Regions from separate parts of the Clostridium taeniosporum genome, predicted to be linked through region 2. Evidence: riboswitches for the same ligand, from Rfam matches in the RefSeq annotation. Region 2 holds a riboswitch; the other holds the start of a gene.
What was found. Region 2 has a riboswitch for cyclic di-GMP ahead of BGI42_RS13280 (prepilin peptidase). Riboswitches for the same ligand answer to the same signal wherever they lie in the genome.
Positions count from the first base shown of each region.

Region 1: linked by a shared signal. The riboswitch ahead of BGI42_RS12560 (acyltransferase) and the one ahead of BGI42_RS13280 (prepilin peptidase) in region 2 are both predicted to bind cyclic di-GMP.

Region 1 is NZ_CP017253.2:2,739,226-2,747,374, forward strand. It holds gene leuS (leucine--tRNA ligase) at 1-997, shown strand, start outside; gene BGI42_RS12555 (methyl-accepting chemotaxis protein) at 1,092-3,194, opposite strand; gene BGI42_RS12560 (acyltransferase) at 3,299-4,036, opposite strand; cyclic di-GMP riboswitch class I at 4,324-4,415, opposite strand; gene BGI42_RS12565 (polyamine aminopropyltransferase) at 4,706-5,461, opposite strand; gene BGI42_RS12570 (HesB-like protein) at 5,728-6,057, shown strand; gene BGI42_RS12575 (hypothetical protein) at 6,108-6,794, opposite strand; gene BGI42_RS12580 (vWA domain-containing protein) at 6,817-8,148, opposite strand.
Region 2 is NZ_CP017253.2:2,939,872-2,948,020, reverse strand. It holds gene BGI42_RS13300 (GntR family transcriptional regulator) at 4-381, shown strand; gene BGI42_RS13295 (ABC transporter ATP-binding protein) at 381-1,241, shown strand; gene BGI42_RS13290 (ABC-2 transporter permease) at 1,241-1,888, shown strand; gene BGI42_RS13285 (hypothetical protein) at 2,150-3,109, shown strand; cyclic di-GMP riboswitch class II at 3,693-3,776, shown strand; gene BGI42_RS13280 (prepilin peptidase) at 4,103-4,861, shown strand; gene BGI42_RS13275 (GspE/PulE family protein) at 5,084-6,775, shown strand; gene BGI42_RS13270 (type II secretion system F family protein) at 7,047-8,149, shown strand, end outside.

The DNA of each region.
Region 1 (8,149 bases), 200 kb from region 2:
AGAAGCTGATACTTTAGATACATTTGTATGTTCTTCTTGGTATTACTTAAGATATCCTGACAATAAAAATACTGATGCACCATTTAACCCTGAATTAATAAATAAAGTATTACCAGTAGATAAATATGTTGGTGGACCAGAACACGCTTGTATGCACTTATTGTATGCAAGATTTATAACTAAAGCTTTAAGAGATATGGGATATTTAAAATTTGATGAACCATTTTTAAGCTTAACTCATCAAGGATTAATCTTAGGACCAGATGGCTTAAAAATGAGTAAATCAAAAGGAAATACAATATCTCCAGATGATTACATTAAAGAATTTGGTGCTGATGTCTTTAGAATGTATTTAATGTTTGGTTTTGCTTATACTGAAGGTGGTGCATGGAGTGATGACGGAATTAAATCTGTTGCTAGATTTGTTGATAGAATTGAAAGAACTTTAGAAACATGTAGAGAAGTTATGAACTCTTCTGAAAATAGTAAATCTACTATAGATAGTGATGAAAAAGAATTAAACTTCTGGAGACATACAGCTATTAAAGGTGTTACTGAAGATGGCGATAAAATGCAATTTAATACAGCAATAGCAAGACTTATGGAATTTACAAATGCACTTAATAAATATCTTCAAAATAATATTAAAAATTCTAAATTCTTAAAAGAAACTTTAGTAGATTTCTTAAAATTATTAGCTCCATTTGCACCTCACTTTGCTGAAGAAGAATGGAACTTATTAGATCATACATCAAGTATTTTTAACGAAAAATGGCCAGAATTTGACCCATCTGCTTTAGTTAAAGATGAAGTTGAAATCGCTATACAAATTAACGGTAAAATCAAATCTAAAATAATGATTCCATCAAACCTAGATGAAGAAGGAATCAAAAAAGCTTCATTAGAAAACGAAACTATAAAAGCAAATACTGAAGGTAAAAATATAATAAAAGTAATTGTTATAAAAGGTAGACTTGTTAATATAGTTGTAAAATAGACAATTTATTAGATATATTTAAAAATTATCTAATAAAATAAAAAATAGTAACCTGAATATTTTTTCAGGTTACTATTTTTTAACACAGAATATGCTAATCTTCTTTTAATTCAAATTGTGAAACCATATAATCTAAACTTTCTGCTTGTGCTGTTAACTCCTCACTAGCTGCCGTACTTTCTTCGGCTATTGATGAGTTAGATTGAACTACATTGGCAATTGCTTCTATTCTATCATTTATTTTATTAATCGATGATGATTGTTCTTCAGCCAAATTAACTATATTTACAATTAATTCAGTAGCTCCCTTAGTATGTTCTACTACTTCTTTCAATGAATGTGCTGTATTATCAGCTATAACTTTACCTTCATTTACAGATTCTATAGAATTCTTAATAAGTTCAGTTGTCTTCTTAACTGCTTGTGAACTTTGTTCTGCTAAAGTTCTTACTTCATCAGCAACAACTGCAAATCCTTTACCAGCTTCCCCTGCTCTAGCCGCTTCTATTGCTGCATTTAGGGCTAAAAGATTAGTTTGCTCAGCTATATCTGCTATTGTTTTAATTATATTTTGTATATTCTTAGATGAAACATCAATATTACTCATAGCATTTAACATATCATTCATCTTTTTATTACTATCTTCAATGTAAATAACTAATTGATTTACAATGTCATTGGTTCCATTTGCATGATTAGCTGTATCTTTTAATTGTTCATTAATATGCCTAATTGAATGTGTTAAATCATCAATTGAACTTGCTTGATCAGATGCACCTTGAGCTAATACTTGAGCCACTGAAGATACTTCTTGAGATCCACTAGAAACCTGTTGTGTTGCTTCTCTTATTTGACTAAATGCATTATTTAATGAAGATACTATTTTTATTAAAGATTCTTTTATACCTATAAAATCACCTTTATATTCACCATCTACCTCTATATTAATATTTCCTTTAGATATACTACTTAAAACAGCATCTATTTCAGAAATATAAGTCTTTAAATATTCAGCTGTATTATTTAATGCTTTAGCAACATTTCCAAATTCATCATCAGAATTAATATTTATATTTGCACTTAAATTACCTGCTGCTACTTCATCTGCAAATATACTTATATCAGTTAATGGTCTAAGCATATTACTTGAGAATTTATAGATTGCAAAAATAACTGCTATTATCATTAATATTGCTATTATTAACATTAAAATTAATAGTTTAGTACAAATTGAGAAAAGTTCACTTTCATATACTACATTCACTACTGTCCAATTAGATACAGGTACTTTATGATAAAAAGCTAATTTCTTTCCAGTTCCCATACCAAGTTTAACTATACCTTTATCTTGTGATTTTATAGCAGAAGATAACTTTAGCATTTCCTTATCTTCTAATGTATTTATATTTTCTTTCATAACATATTCTTGATTTGGATGTGATATAAATGTTCCATCATCTCCTATCAACATTCCATATCCTTTTTCACCATATTTTAAATCTTTTACTTTATTTTCTACTACTTCTATTACTAAACTAGATGCTACCCCTATTTTAGCCTCTCCCATTTCATCTTTCTTCCAAGCAATCATCATAACAACATTTCTTTTATATGCTTCAGAATATGTTGGATTTAAAATTAAATCGTAAGGGCCATTGTTATCAGAAAATTTTTTAAAAGTTTCTTCTATAGCTGCTTTAGCCCATGGAGAAGTTTTACACTCATCTGCCTTTACATTATAATATCTTGCTAAAAGCTTTTTTGAATTATCTATATTTTTCCATTCACTAGATGGAATTCCCTTCAAAATATGCAAAGCTGCATATTCATTAGGATATGTATTATTAACAAAAGTCCAACGTGATAAATTTAATTGATCTATAAGAGCTATAGATTCATCATTATTTTCTAAATTCAAATCTGGATTAATTTCTAAGATTTGATCTAATATAGGACTATAAGCCTTTTCCTTAACTTCTGAAAGTCTTGAATTTAACCAAATATCAATATTATTTACAGCCTCAGTTTCCTTTTCTGACATAAGATTAACTAATTCTTTTTCTATCATATTTTTTGCAGCACCATATGTTATTGATGTCAATAATAATAGCCCTAAAGCAACTATTGGTATAATTATTAACATTAATTTTGATTTTACAGATGCTTTTTTAAAATAAGCCTGAATCTTATTTATCATCATTACCCTCCTAATGATATTATTTTAATTTTATAAATTTAGTAAAATTTATCAAATGATACTGTAATAATATTTTAAAATATATATAATTCCACTAAAAATATCTATTTATTTTGAAAACTTTTATTATGAAGCCACACATGATTTAGTTCATGTTCATTATTACCAAACGTATTTCTTTCTCTAAATTCTTTTGCTGGTATACCTGCAACTACTGTATTTTCCTTAACATCCTTGTTTACTAAAGAACAAGCTGCAACTATACCTTGCTTTTCAATTTTCACACCTAAAAATATAGTCACATTACAATATATCTTAGCATAATCTTCTATTATAACTTGTCTATATTCTCTTGATAAATGACTATGTTCTTTATGAGAATGAGTTAATATAGTCACTCCTTCTCCTATACCAACAAAGTTTCCAATTTTAATTCCTCCTTTAGAATCTATAAAGGTTCCTCTGTTAATAAACACATCATCTCCAATTTCAATATTATCTGGTATATTAAATCGAACATTTTCTTCTGCTATGAAATTTTTTCCACAAGATTTAAATAATTTTTGTGCTAAAATTCTTCTATATGGAATTGCAAAATTTGCTATAAGACACATAGGAGATTTATCCAATAAATCCCATAAAAAATGAAGATATCTCTTTTCCTCTGATACACCACTTTCCGCATTTTTAGGAAGATAATCTTCATATAACTTTATTTCATCTAATATTTCTAATGGAATAGAGCACTTTAAAATCTCTAAAATTTTTATAACCCCATTCTTATCTACACCACTATTAATAATATTTTCCACTTCGCATAGTAACTTGTCTATTTTTTTCATGATCATTAATAATTATTAATTAAACTAATAATTATTTTCGCTCCCTTCTTACATTTAATTTTCTCTTTTTTGTAATATAAATAAAACTATATAAATTATAATTCGCATTTTTATTTGTAAAAAACGTATTGTTATAACTTGAGAATTACTTAATATTTACTTATTATTTTCTAATTAAATTTTAGATTTTAATATAAAAATATTTTTATCTAGAAATTTACAATAAAAAAATATCTATATAAAACATAGATACCAAAACCTTAAATTATATGTTTAAAATTATATATTTTGGTAACCTGACGATCATAGAAAAAATATCTTTCCTTTAGACTCATAAGCTTTGCGACCTTATTTTTCAATAAGTGTGCCATTATCATTTATATTTTACTAAACACTTTTATGATAACATTTAATACCTTATAATTCAATAAAATATTACACTATATAGCAATATTTCTTATCATTCCCCATATAACTTTATATTAAACTGTAATTTTTATTATCATTTTAATTATTTTATTTATTGTTCAATATTTAATATAATAAAACCTATGTATAATCTATTACTATATAAAAACAATAGGCTCTGTTTTAGAATAGTGTTTATATATTTAAAACAGAACCAAGTAATAAAATATACATAGGTTTATTTTGATTAAAAACATAATATTATATTTCCATATCACTATTTAATATTTTTTTAAATTCCATTAATGTTTTTGTTACTTTATTTTCATCTAATTGTTCATAATTTCTTATATATCCTGATGTATTAAGAGAAATATATAACTTTTTACTCATTTCAATCCAATTTTCAGGAATATAAACCCAAAGTATTTCTTCATAATTACAGCTTAAAAGAAAATGCTCCATCCCCCAAAATGAATATTCTTGTATATCATGTAGCTTATTGAATATCTTATAATCTTCTACTACTCTTAAATCTAACTTATATTCATATATATCAACATAAAAGAAATCAAATGTTTCTGAACTAGCTTTAAATGCATCTCCATGTATAATTGTAACTTTGTCATTTTCTCCAAAGTTTTTTTTATACAGTTCTATTACTTCTTCACTAATTTCATACACTATAACTTGCTCTACTTTATTCTTTTTTGCAATCTTATCTACTACATATCCAAGCCCAAGTCCTACAACTCCAACTTTTCCTTTGGCAAATTTTATTGCTTGATATGAACTCTCTATCTCTTTTGGTGTAAGTCTCATAAGACTTTTATTATCCCTTAATAATTGTATTATAGGCAAATCATATTCTATTGTATTTTCATACATATATCCTTGTAATTTTATTCCCTTACTATTTTCTTTTTTTATACAATAATGTCCAAGGCTATATTCATTTATAAAAGAATTATATTCTTGTACTTCTTTTATTATAAAATCTTTGCTATACGGTTTCATAAATTTTTCCCTTCTAAAAACTAATATAAAAACTATTATATAAATTATTATTAATAATATAAACTCTTTTAATACTTATTTTATACTTAAAATTATAAACTTTACCCTTAATACTTTAAAGAGATAAATACTGGTAAATTATATCATACTTTGCGCTTACAAACTATATTTTCATTGATTTATAATCTTTTTATTTTATATTTTATATGATATACTTAATTCATTAACATAATTGTTAATTATTTTAATTTAAGTAGGTGATTTATTTGAAAAACATTACTATAAGTGAAGAAGCTTATAATGAATTTAAAGGATTTTTAGATGAAAATAATATAACTGATTTTAATATTAGAATAAATTTTGCTGGTGCTTCATGTAGTGGTCCTATATTTAACATATCAGTATCTGAAGCTACTGATACTGATATTGTAGAAAAAATAAATGATATATCTTTCATCATGGAAAAAACTCTAATTGATGAATTTGGTGGATTTATAATACTTTCTACAAACGAAAATGAAGGTAGAGGTCTTACCTTAAAACCAGTTATAGCACCTGAAGGTGGCTGTGGTGGCTCATGTAGTGGATGTCACTAATAATTTTAAATAATACAACTACTTAATTTAAGTAGTTGTATTTATTTATATTAATTTATAATATCCGAAATATTAGAATTTTCAATATCACTTATATGCCATTGAATACTAGTATATTGTTGATTTATATCATATATTCCTTGTAACATATCAATCCAATACTTATTTTTAATAATTTCCTTTTCTCTATCTGATCCTGTTAAATTCGATAACCTATTTGAATTAAAATCTTCGAAGTAATTATATATTTTTTCTGATACTTTATTCATTGCAATAAAATCATTTAAATAATTTTCATTTAATATTAACTTTGGTTCTTTGTTTTTCATAGCTTGGTTTAATAAAATAAACATACACTCTCTTATTTTTGAATTTATATCATTAGGTATTATTTTTTTTATCTCTATTTTTTTAGAAAATATTGAAAAGCTATTAGATTTATACTCTGCATATTGTTCCCATAATTCTATTATATCATTTGAAATCATCTCATAATTTTTATATAACTTTAATAATTCATCATTTTTTATGCATCCCTGATCTATACTCATTTTAAGGATATCCATATTACTTTCATTTCTTTGCCTTAAATCTTCAATATTAAGTTCAGATTCTTTTCCAATTCTATATTTATAATTTCTAATATTAACATAACTAAAAATATTTATTATTAAACTTAAAGAAAATAATATTGTCATAATAATTGCATACTCTTTTAGTTTTAAATTTTTAATCACCTATTTCCTCCTTAATTGATTTTTATCTTGCCCAATCATGTATCACTGAATTAACCATACGTAATCCAAGATTCCCTTCAACCACTTCTTCTTTATCACTACGTATCCTTTTTATTATTCCATAATGATTTTTTAATGAAAATTCTTCTTCTCCAATTAATACCCATATTATTTTTTTATTCAACGGCTTTATACTTAATTCCTTTTCCCCTACACCATCTGTAAAATAAATTAATACTGAATTTCTTAAGTTATTATCTAATATATACTTAAATACAGGTGTAAAAGCAGTTGAACCATTATTTTCAGATCTTTTTTTAATATCCTTTTCACTTCTTAATTTATATACTCTTTTTATAGAATCATCACACTCTATTACAGTTATAGTATTATTTATTGTTTTACTAATCTCTAGTATTTCCACTAAAATTTTATGTAAAGTACTATCATTCATGCTTGCACTTATATCAATTGCAATTATTAATTCAGATTCTTTTTTAGGTAACCGTCCTCTTAAATCAACTCTATGTGGTTGTCGTCTATTTCTTCTTGTTATAGTTTTTTTATATCCATTTTTAATAGACGGCAATAGGTTCTTTAATACCTTTTGCCAAGGTATTTCTGCTTTCTCACTATATCCTAGAATTATTTTTTCAATATCATTTGGCATATTAGAGTCATCTATACTAATAGCTGTTTTCTTTGTTAAACTTTCTATATCTTCTAATGATACATCAATTTCTTCCCAAATATCATGAACATTTTCTAAATTCATTTCTTCTAATGAATCTTCTTTATCAACATTTTCATGTTTTTCTCTAAGTTTAATTGATTTATAAATATCTTCTGCATATTCTTCTGCACTTCTATCTTCTTTTAGATTTAAATTATATTCCATATTTATAGAATTAACTTTCTTACTCCATGGTGGTAAATTTTTTATATATTGATTTATTGAAATATCTAATGCTGTATTTATAGCTTTCTTACTTAATCTCTCTCTCATTTTCTTTTCTCTAGAAAAATGTGAATACATTATATGATATATTTCATGTTTAAATAATGCTGCCATTTCTTTTTTATTACATTGAAGAAATAAAATCGGGTTAAAATACATATTAAATCCACTTCTTTTAGGAATTGTAGCTATAGGATAATTTAAATCCATTCTTATTTTTCTTTTTACTCTTAACATAAATTGCCCAAAAAAAGAATCTTCACTTTCTAATAACTCTAAAATTACTTGTTCTACTAATTGGAAAAATTTCTTTTCATACATATTATCAAATTCATCAATTCTTTTTATATTATATGCCTTTTTTAAAAGTTCCTCTTTTGTATTATTAAAATCCATA
Region 2 (8,149 bases):
TGATTGAAGATATTATTATCTAATAAGTCTGATTTACCTATTTATGAGCAGATAAAGACACAAATTAAGGAACAAATAATGTCTGGTAAAATTGCTGAAAATGAATTTTTACCTTCAATAAGACGATTGGCTAAAGATTTAGGTATAAGTGTTATTACAACAACTAGAGCATATTCAGATTTAGAAGAAGAAGGATTTATAGCAACTATTAGAGGAAAGGGGAGTTTTGTACTTCCTAAAGATAATGAAATGGTAAGAGAGCAGTATTTAAAACGAATAGAAGAAGCGTTTACTATAGCAATTGAAAATGCAGAATTAGCAAATGTTTCAAATGGTGAACTTATTCTCATTTTAGAAAATTTAATGGAGGACGATAAGTAATGAATGCACTTGAAATAAAAAATTTAAATAAAAAGTTTAAAGATTTTAGTTTAAAAGACATAAATTTAATTTTACCTAAGGGATATATATTAGGATATGTAGGTCAAAATGGAGCAGGAAAAACTACAACTATAAAACTTATTATGCAACAACTAAGAGCAGATAGTGGAGAAATAAGTGTATTTGGAAAGAAATATAAAGGAAATGAAATTATATTTAAAGATATGATTGGATTTATAGGTGATGAATGTTATTTTCCAAGTTGCTTTAAGATGAAAGATGTAATTAATACATTGAAAGATTTTTACTCATCATTTAATATAGACAAATTTAATCATTATATAGATTCATGGGAATTGCCAAAGGATAAAAAAATCAAAGATTTTTCAAAAGGTATGAAAATAAAGTTAACATTTGCTAGTATATTTGCAAGAAAAACTAGATTGCTTATATTAGATGAGCCAACAAGTGGACTTGATCCTGTTATTAGAAGTGAGATTTTAGATTTGTTACAAGAATATATAGAAGATGGAGAAAAGAGTGTATTATTTTCTACGCATATTATAAGTGACTTAGAAAAGATAGCTGATTATATATTTTTTATAAATAAAGGAAAGATGATGTTTAATGATACAAAGGATAGTATTTTAGAAAAATATTTAATAGTAAAGGGAGGAAAAGAGGATTTAACCTCTAATATAAAAGAAAAATTAGTAGGATATAAAGAATCAAATGTTGGATTCAAAGGATTGATATATGCTGAAGATAGGAAGTATTTAAATGATGAATTATTAATTGAAAAACCATCTATTGAGGAAATAATTATATTTTATATAAATAAAGGGAAGGAGTGTAAGTAATGAATGCTTTAAATTATTTAAAATTTGATTTTAGGATAATAAAAGGAAATTTGAAATATTACTCATTATTTTTAATAGCATTCTCTATATCTATGATTTTAGGACAAATAAGTGTTAATTCATTAAGTTACCTATTTTTTATTTTAGTGATTGTTGGAGTATTACCATTTAGTTCTGAGGGAAATCAAAAAAGTAAAGAAATGTATTATATGTTTCCATCTAAAGTATCAAGTATGGTAATGGGAAGATTTTTATATTTAATAGTATTAAATGTTAGTGTATGGATAATAGGAATTTTCACAATGTTTCATTTTTATAATGAAGGTTTAATTAATATGTATGAAATTATTATAATAGGTTTTACAGGAATAATTACTACCATTATAGGTATGATACAATATTGTGTTTATTATAAATTTGGAATAGAAAAAGGGAAAGCTATTTTAATGTTAGTATATATGATTCCAGCATTTTTTATATTTGCATTACCAGTTATATTAAGTAAAAAATCTATTCCTAATAATATATTAAATTTTATTATAGCTAACAAGGCTATAGTAGCGATTATATCTATAATTACAATAGTAATTGTAGGTGTAATATCATATTTAATATCATGCTCTATTTGTAAAAATAAGGATATATAACAATAATTATAAAATTAAGTTTAATTTAAGAAAATATTGATATATATATCAGAAAAATTGAGTTATAATATTATAATAAATACAATAAAATGTTAAATGGTATTAATATTTTATTATATTTTAAATAAAATCACTTAAAAGTAAATAATATGTTTATTTAAAAGGCAAGAATTTATTCGATTTTTAATATGTTTTATATTAAATTTAAGATATTATAAGTTGGATTAATTTAAAATATAAGTATAAATAGGGGGTAAAAAAATGAAATTAAAAAAGACATTATCAGTTGTTATGGCAGCTACTCTATCAATGTTTACAATTGCAGGATGTAGTAGTGATGCTATGAGTTATTCAAAGGAAGTTAATAATTTAGCTAAATGGGAGGCAGTAAGTTCACAATTTACAGGTGAAGTTAATGTTGAAGCCCAAGGAGAATCAAAAAAATTAACATTTACTGGAACAAGCTATAATAAAGGACAAGATCAAGTTTATGTAGATTTCAAATTTAATGATCCAAGTGGCGAAATTAATATTCCAGAATTAAAAGCATATATTGATAAAGGCGTAACTTATATGAATAAAAGTTATTATGTAGATACATTTACTGGTAATGGACAATCAGCACCAGAAGCTCTTGTTAATTTACCATATGAATATATAGCAATAGATTCAGGAATGGATATGAAAGCAATAACAGAAATAGCAAAATCACCAGATTATTTAGATAATTTAGGTAAAATGATTTTCGGAGATAGTAATATAGGATTACCTTTAGTTAAAAATGGAAGAGAATACTCTATTAACATGAATTCAGATGAAATGATTGATTTGTTTTCAAAAGCAGCAAAGGCAATGGCAAATAATTTAGATTCTAGTAATTCAGGATTAAATTTAGGATTTGATGCTGAAAAGATAAAAGAAATTCAAACAGCTATAAAAGATCCATCATTTGATACTACATTAAACCAAGCTAAGACTTTAATTCAAGGATCAACATTATCTACAAAAGCAACTTTTACAGATAATGATTATAAATCAGAAATGAATATTAATTTACAAGTAAAAGATATGGCAAAAGTAAATATAAAAATAAATGCTACAAGTGTTAAAGCAGAAGGAAAAGATATTGAAATTCCAGCTAGCAAAACTATTCTTAAACAAGATGAATTAATGAAATTAATGACTCCACAAGATGTAAATGATGATGCTACAGCAGCATAATAAAATAAATATGTATTATTAATATAGATAATATTTATGTTAGTATATTAAATAAGCCCATTTAAATTGATAAATTGTTCAGTTTAAATGGGTTTATTTTTATATCTTAAAATAAATCTAATATTAAAGTATAAATACAAACTTTGAATTTTAGTTTGAAATAAATTATTATATTTTTCAATAAATGGTTTGTATGAAATTATGCAATTGTTATAGATTTCATATAAGCTATCTAATATAATAAAAATTCGTATTCAAAAAACAAATGAAAAATTTAATTAAGATATTGTCTATATTTGATTTTATTAGAAAAAAATAAATTTAAATAGAATGTATTCTAATATTAGAAAATATTTGATATAATTTAGGAATAAAAGTTATTTTATTCTTCAGGAATTTATATTTTGTTAAATTTGTAGATAATTTAGATTATATTTTTGCTTAAAGATTAAGAAATAAAACCTAAAGAATAAAAAATAATCATATGTCACACCATTATTCCTGCACTAAGTTTGGAAAGGGTGCATGGCTAAAAAAATCGACGATCCACAGTCGTTTAGCGATTTTTTTATAATAATTTGATAGTGAAGTTGGAAACTGTGATTAGTTCTCTTAATTTGGGCACCTTGAGAGCTATGAGTTAGTGGTGCAACCCGCCAGCAATTAATTTTATTTAATTGGTGGTTTTTTTTATTTTTTAGGAAACTATATTTTTTAAAATCTGTGGATAACTTAGATTATATTTTTGCTAAAGGTTAAGAAATAAAATCTAAAGAATAAAAAATAATCATATGCCGCACCATTATTCCTACACTACGTTTGGAAAAGGTGCATGGCTAAAAAAATCGACGGCTCCACAGTCGCCTTGGCGATTTTTTTATTTTTTTAGAAGTATTTAAATTTTTAATATGTAATTAATGTAGTATGAACTATCAATTATTAATTAAAATATGGTGTATATATTTTGATTTTTGAGTGAAAGGATGATAAGAATTGGATTATTTATTAGTAATTATTATAGGACTAGTTATAGGAAGTTTTTTAAATGTATGCATTTATAGAATTCCTTTAGAACAATCAATTTGTTATCCACCATCACATTGTGGGAATTGTAATCATAAATTAAATTCTATAGATTTAGTACCGGTATTAAGTTATTTGTTTTTAAAAGGTAAGTGTAGATATTGTAATGAAGGAATTTCAATAAGATATCCATTAATAGAGATATTAAATGCTATTTTATATTTAATTATTTTTTGTAATTATGGATTAACTTTTGAATTTTTTAAATATACTTTATTAAGCTCATTATTAATCGTAATAGGAATGATAGATTATCAAACACAAGACATATATACATCAACAATAATGTTTGGAATAATTGTTGGAATAATATTTATGACATTAGATTTTTTTATTAATAAAGGCTCAATTTCAAATTATATTTTAGGAGCAATAATTGGATTTTTAGCATTAGCAATTATAGTAATTATAACAAAAGGAATGGGTATTGGTGATGCAGAAATCACTTTAGTTTGTGGTTTGTTTTTAGGAATTAAAGGAGTTATTTTCACTTTATTTTTAGGGATTATAATAGGAGGAATAGTAGCAATTATTATTTTGATATTGAAGCTTAAAAATGCAAAAGATGCAATGGCTTTTGGACCATGTTTGTCAATAGCTGCACTAATGTATATTTTATGGGGAGATAGCATAATTAATTTTTATTTAAACTTAGTTGGAATTATATAAGGCATATTAAAATAAATAACAAGTCAAAGACGTAAGAGATATTTTGTGAAATACAATGACTTAGGTTCTGATAATAGTTGTGCTACTAATAGATTTCAATGAAGAAGTAGTTTGCAAAATAAACTAGTATACTAACTAGTTATTCATTCGAATTTGCCTAAGATTATTAAAAATTTATTTATATTATATTAGATAAAATTAGAAAAGAGTGGTGAAGATTTTATGGCTATTGAAAAGAAAAGACTAGGTAATATTTTAGTTAATGCAGGAAAAATAAATAGTTATCAATTACAAGAGGCTTTAAAATCACAAAAAATTCTTGGAAAGAAATTAGGCGAAATATTAGTAGAAAGCAATATTATTACAGAAGAAGATATTTTAGAATCTGTTGAACAACAAACAGGTATAAAAAAAATAGATTTAAACACAATAACTTTTGATAAGAAAGCAATATCTATAATACCTAAGAATTTATGTAATAAATATTTATTGATACCATTTGGATTTGATAAGAATAAAATAAAAGTAGCTATGGCAGATCCACTTAATATTTTTGCAATAGATGATGTTGCAATATCAACAGGATTTGAAATAGAAACTTTCATATCTAAAAAGAATGATATAAAAAAGTTTATAGAAATATACTACAGTAGTCAACAAGTTAGTATAGCCGCTCAACAATTAGCTAAGGAAAGTTCTCAGTTAAAGAAAAAAAATTTTATAAACATAGAAGAAATAGATGATGTAAAAAATGCTCCTGTAGTGAAAATGGTTGAATATTTATTTAAAAATTCAATAGAAATGAATGCATCAGACATACATATAGAACCATTTGAAAATGAAATAAGAATCAGATATAGAATAGATGGACAACTTCAAACTGTAAATGTGTTAAATATAGATAGTTTAGCACCATTAATAACTAGAATAAAAATTCTTGCAGGATTAAATATAGCAGAGAAAAGGATACCTCAAGATGGAAGAATAATGACAACAATAGAGAATAAGGATGTAGATTTTAGAGTTTCAATATTACCTGTAGTATATGGAGAAAAAGTAGTTATAAGGATATTAAATACATCAAGCTACAATGTAAGTAAAGAACAATTAGGAATAAATGAAAGAAATCTAAAAAAAATAGATAGAATAATATCTAATCCATATGGAATAGTTTTAGTTACGGGACCAACAGGAAGTGGAAAATCAACAACGTTATATAGTATTTTAAATGAATTAAATTCTAATAATGTAAATATAGTTACAGTAGAAGACCCAGTTGAATATACTCTTAAAGGAGTTAATCAAGTTAATGTAAATACAAGGTCAGGCTTAACATTTGCAAATGGACTTAGAAGTATATTAAGGCAAGATCCAGATATAATTATGATAGGTGAAATCAGAGATAATGAAACTGCTGAAATAGCTATAAAAGCAGCTATTACAGGACATTTAGTATTAAGTACACTTCATACCAATAATGCACCTTCATCAATAATAAGGCTTATAGATATGGGTGTAAAACCATATTTAGTTTCTACTTCAATTGTAGGAATAATAGCTCAGCGGTTAGTGAGAAAGATATGTAATAAATGTAAGGTATCTTATGAAGCAAATAAATATGAAAAAGAGATATTAGGAGTAGATGCTTCTGAAAAATTAATTTTATATAAGGGTGATGGGTGTGGATATTGCAATAGTACAGGCTATTTAGGGAGAATTGGTGTATATGAAATTATGGAAATGACAAGGGAACATAGAGAAGCTATTAATGCTGGTGCAAATTTTGATATTTTAAGAGATATATCATTAAAAAATGGTATGACAACATTAGGAATAGAATGTATAGATTTAGTTATAAAAGGTATAACCACAATAACAGAGCTTGCAACAATAACACTTATAAAAGAATACTAAGGATATATAGATATTTAATTGAGAATTGATAGTTGAGAGTTGAGAGTTAAGAGTTAAGGAAAAAATTTTTGTAGAATTTAAAATATATATCTTTAGAGAGTCTTTAAGACTTTTAACTAAAACTTTTAATTCTACATTATTTAATTTTTAACTTGAAAAGTGTGGAACAAGTTAATTTTAAACTTTTTATATATTTATATTTGAATTAATTAATATCTTGATTGTAATTTTAGGGGGCATAGATAGAGTGGGGATTTATAAGTATAGAGCTATGAATACAGATAATGAAAAAATTGAAGGTACTCGTGAAGCTGATTCTAAGAATGAAGTTATAGAATTTATTTCATCTAATGGATATTATCCATTATTAGTAGAAGAAATAATCGAAAGTAAGAAGATACAATTTAAGATTAATAATAAAGTTAAGTTTAAAGATCTTTCAATATTTTGTAGGCAATTCTATACTATGTTAGATGCAGGAGTACCAATACTTACATGCTTAGAAATTTTAACCAATCAAGCTACTAATATAAAGCTTAAGGAAACTTTAAAAGAGGTTCAAGGAGATGTTGAAAAAGGAGGAATACTTTCTGATGCTATGAAAAAGCATAAGTCAGTTTTCCCTAATCTTTTAGTAAGTTTAATTGCAGCAGGAGAAGCAAGTGGTAGTTTAGATGTGATAATGCTTAGAATGTCTAATCATTATGAAAAAGAGAATAAAGTAAATAATAAAGTAAAAAATGCAATGATATATCCAATAATATTAGGATTAATAGCAATAGGTATAGTTATTTTTATATTAACTTATATTATGCCTATATTTACCGACATGTTTAGTGAAAATGGAGTAAATTTACCATTGAGTACTAAGTTTTTACTTTGGTTAAGTAGCTCATTAAAAGAAAATTTTTTTATGATATTAATTGCAATAATAGGAATTATTGTTGCAATTAAATATATTTTAAAAACAGAAAAGGGCTTAATTGTATTAAGCAAATTAAAGCTCAAACTACCAGTCATTAGAAAACTTAATGAAATGATTATAGTGTCTAGATTTACAAGAACTTTATCAACATTACTTTCAAGTGGATTACCATTAGTTCAGGCTTTAGATATAGTTATGGGGGTAATTGATAATAAAATAGCTAAAGATGCAATAGCAAAAGTTAAAGAATTAGTAGTAAAAGGAGAAACATTAAATTCTTCACTAAAAGAAACAGGAGTATTTCCACAAATGTTGTATTCTATGATTAAAATTGGTGAAGAAACAGGAGCTTTAGATGATATATTAAATAAAACTGCTGATTTTTATGATGAAGAGCTTGAAACAACAATTCAAACTACAGTTTCTTTAATGGAGCCTGCTTTAATAGT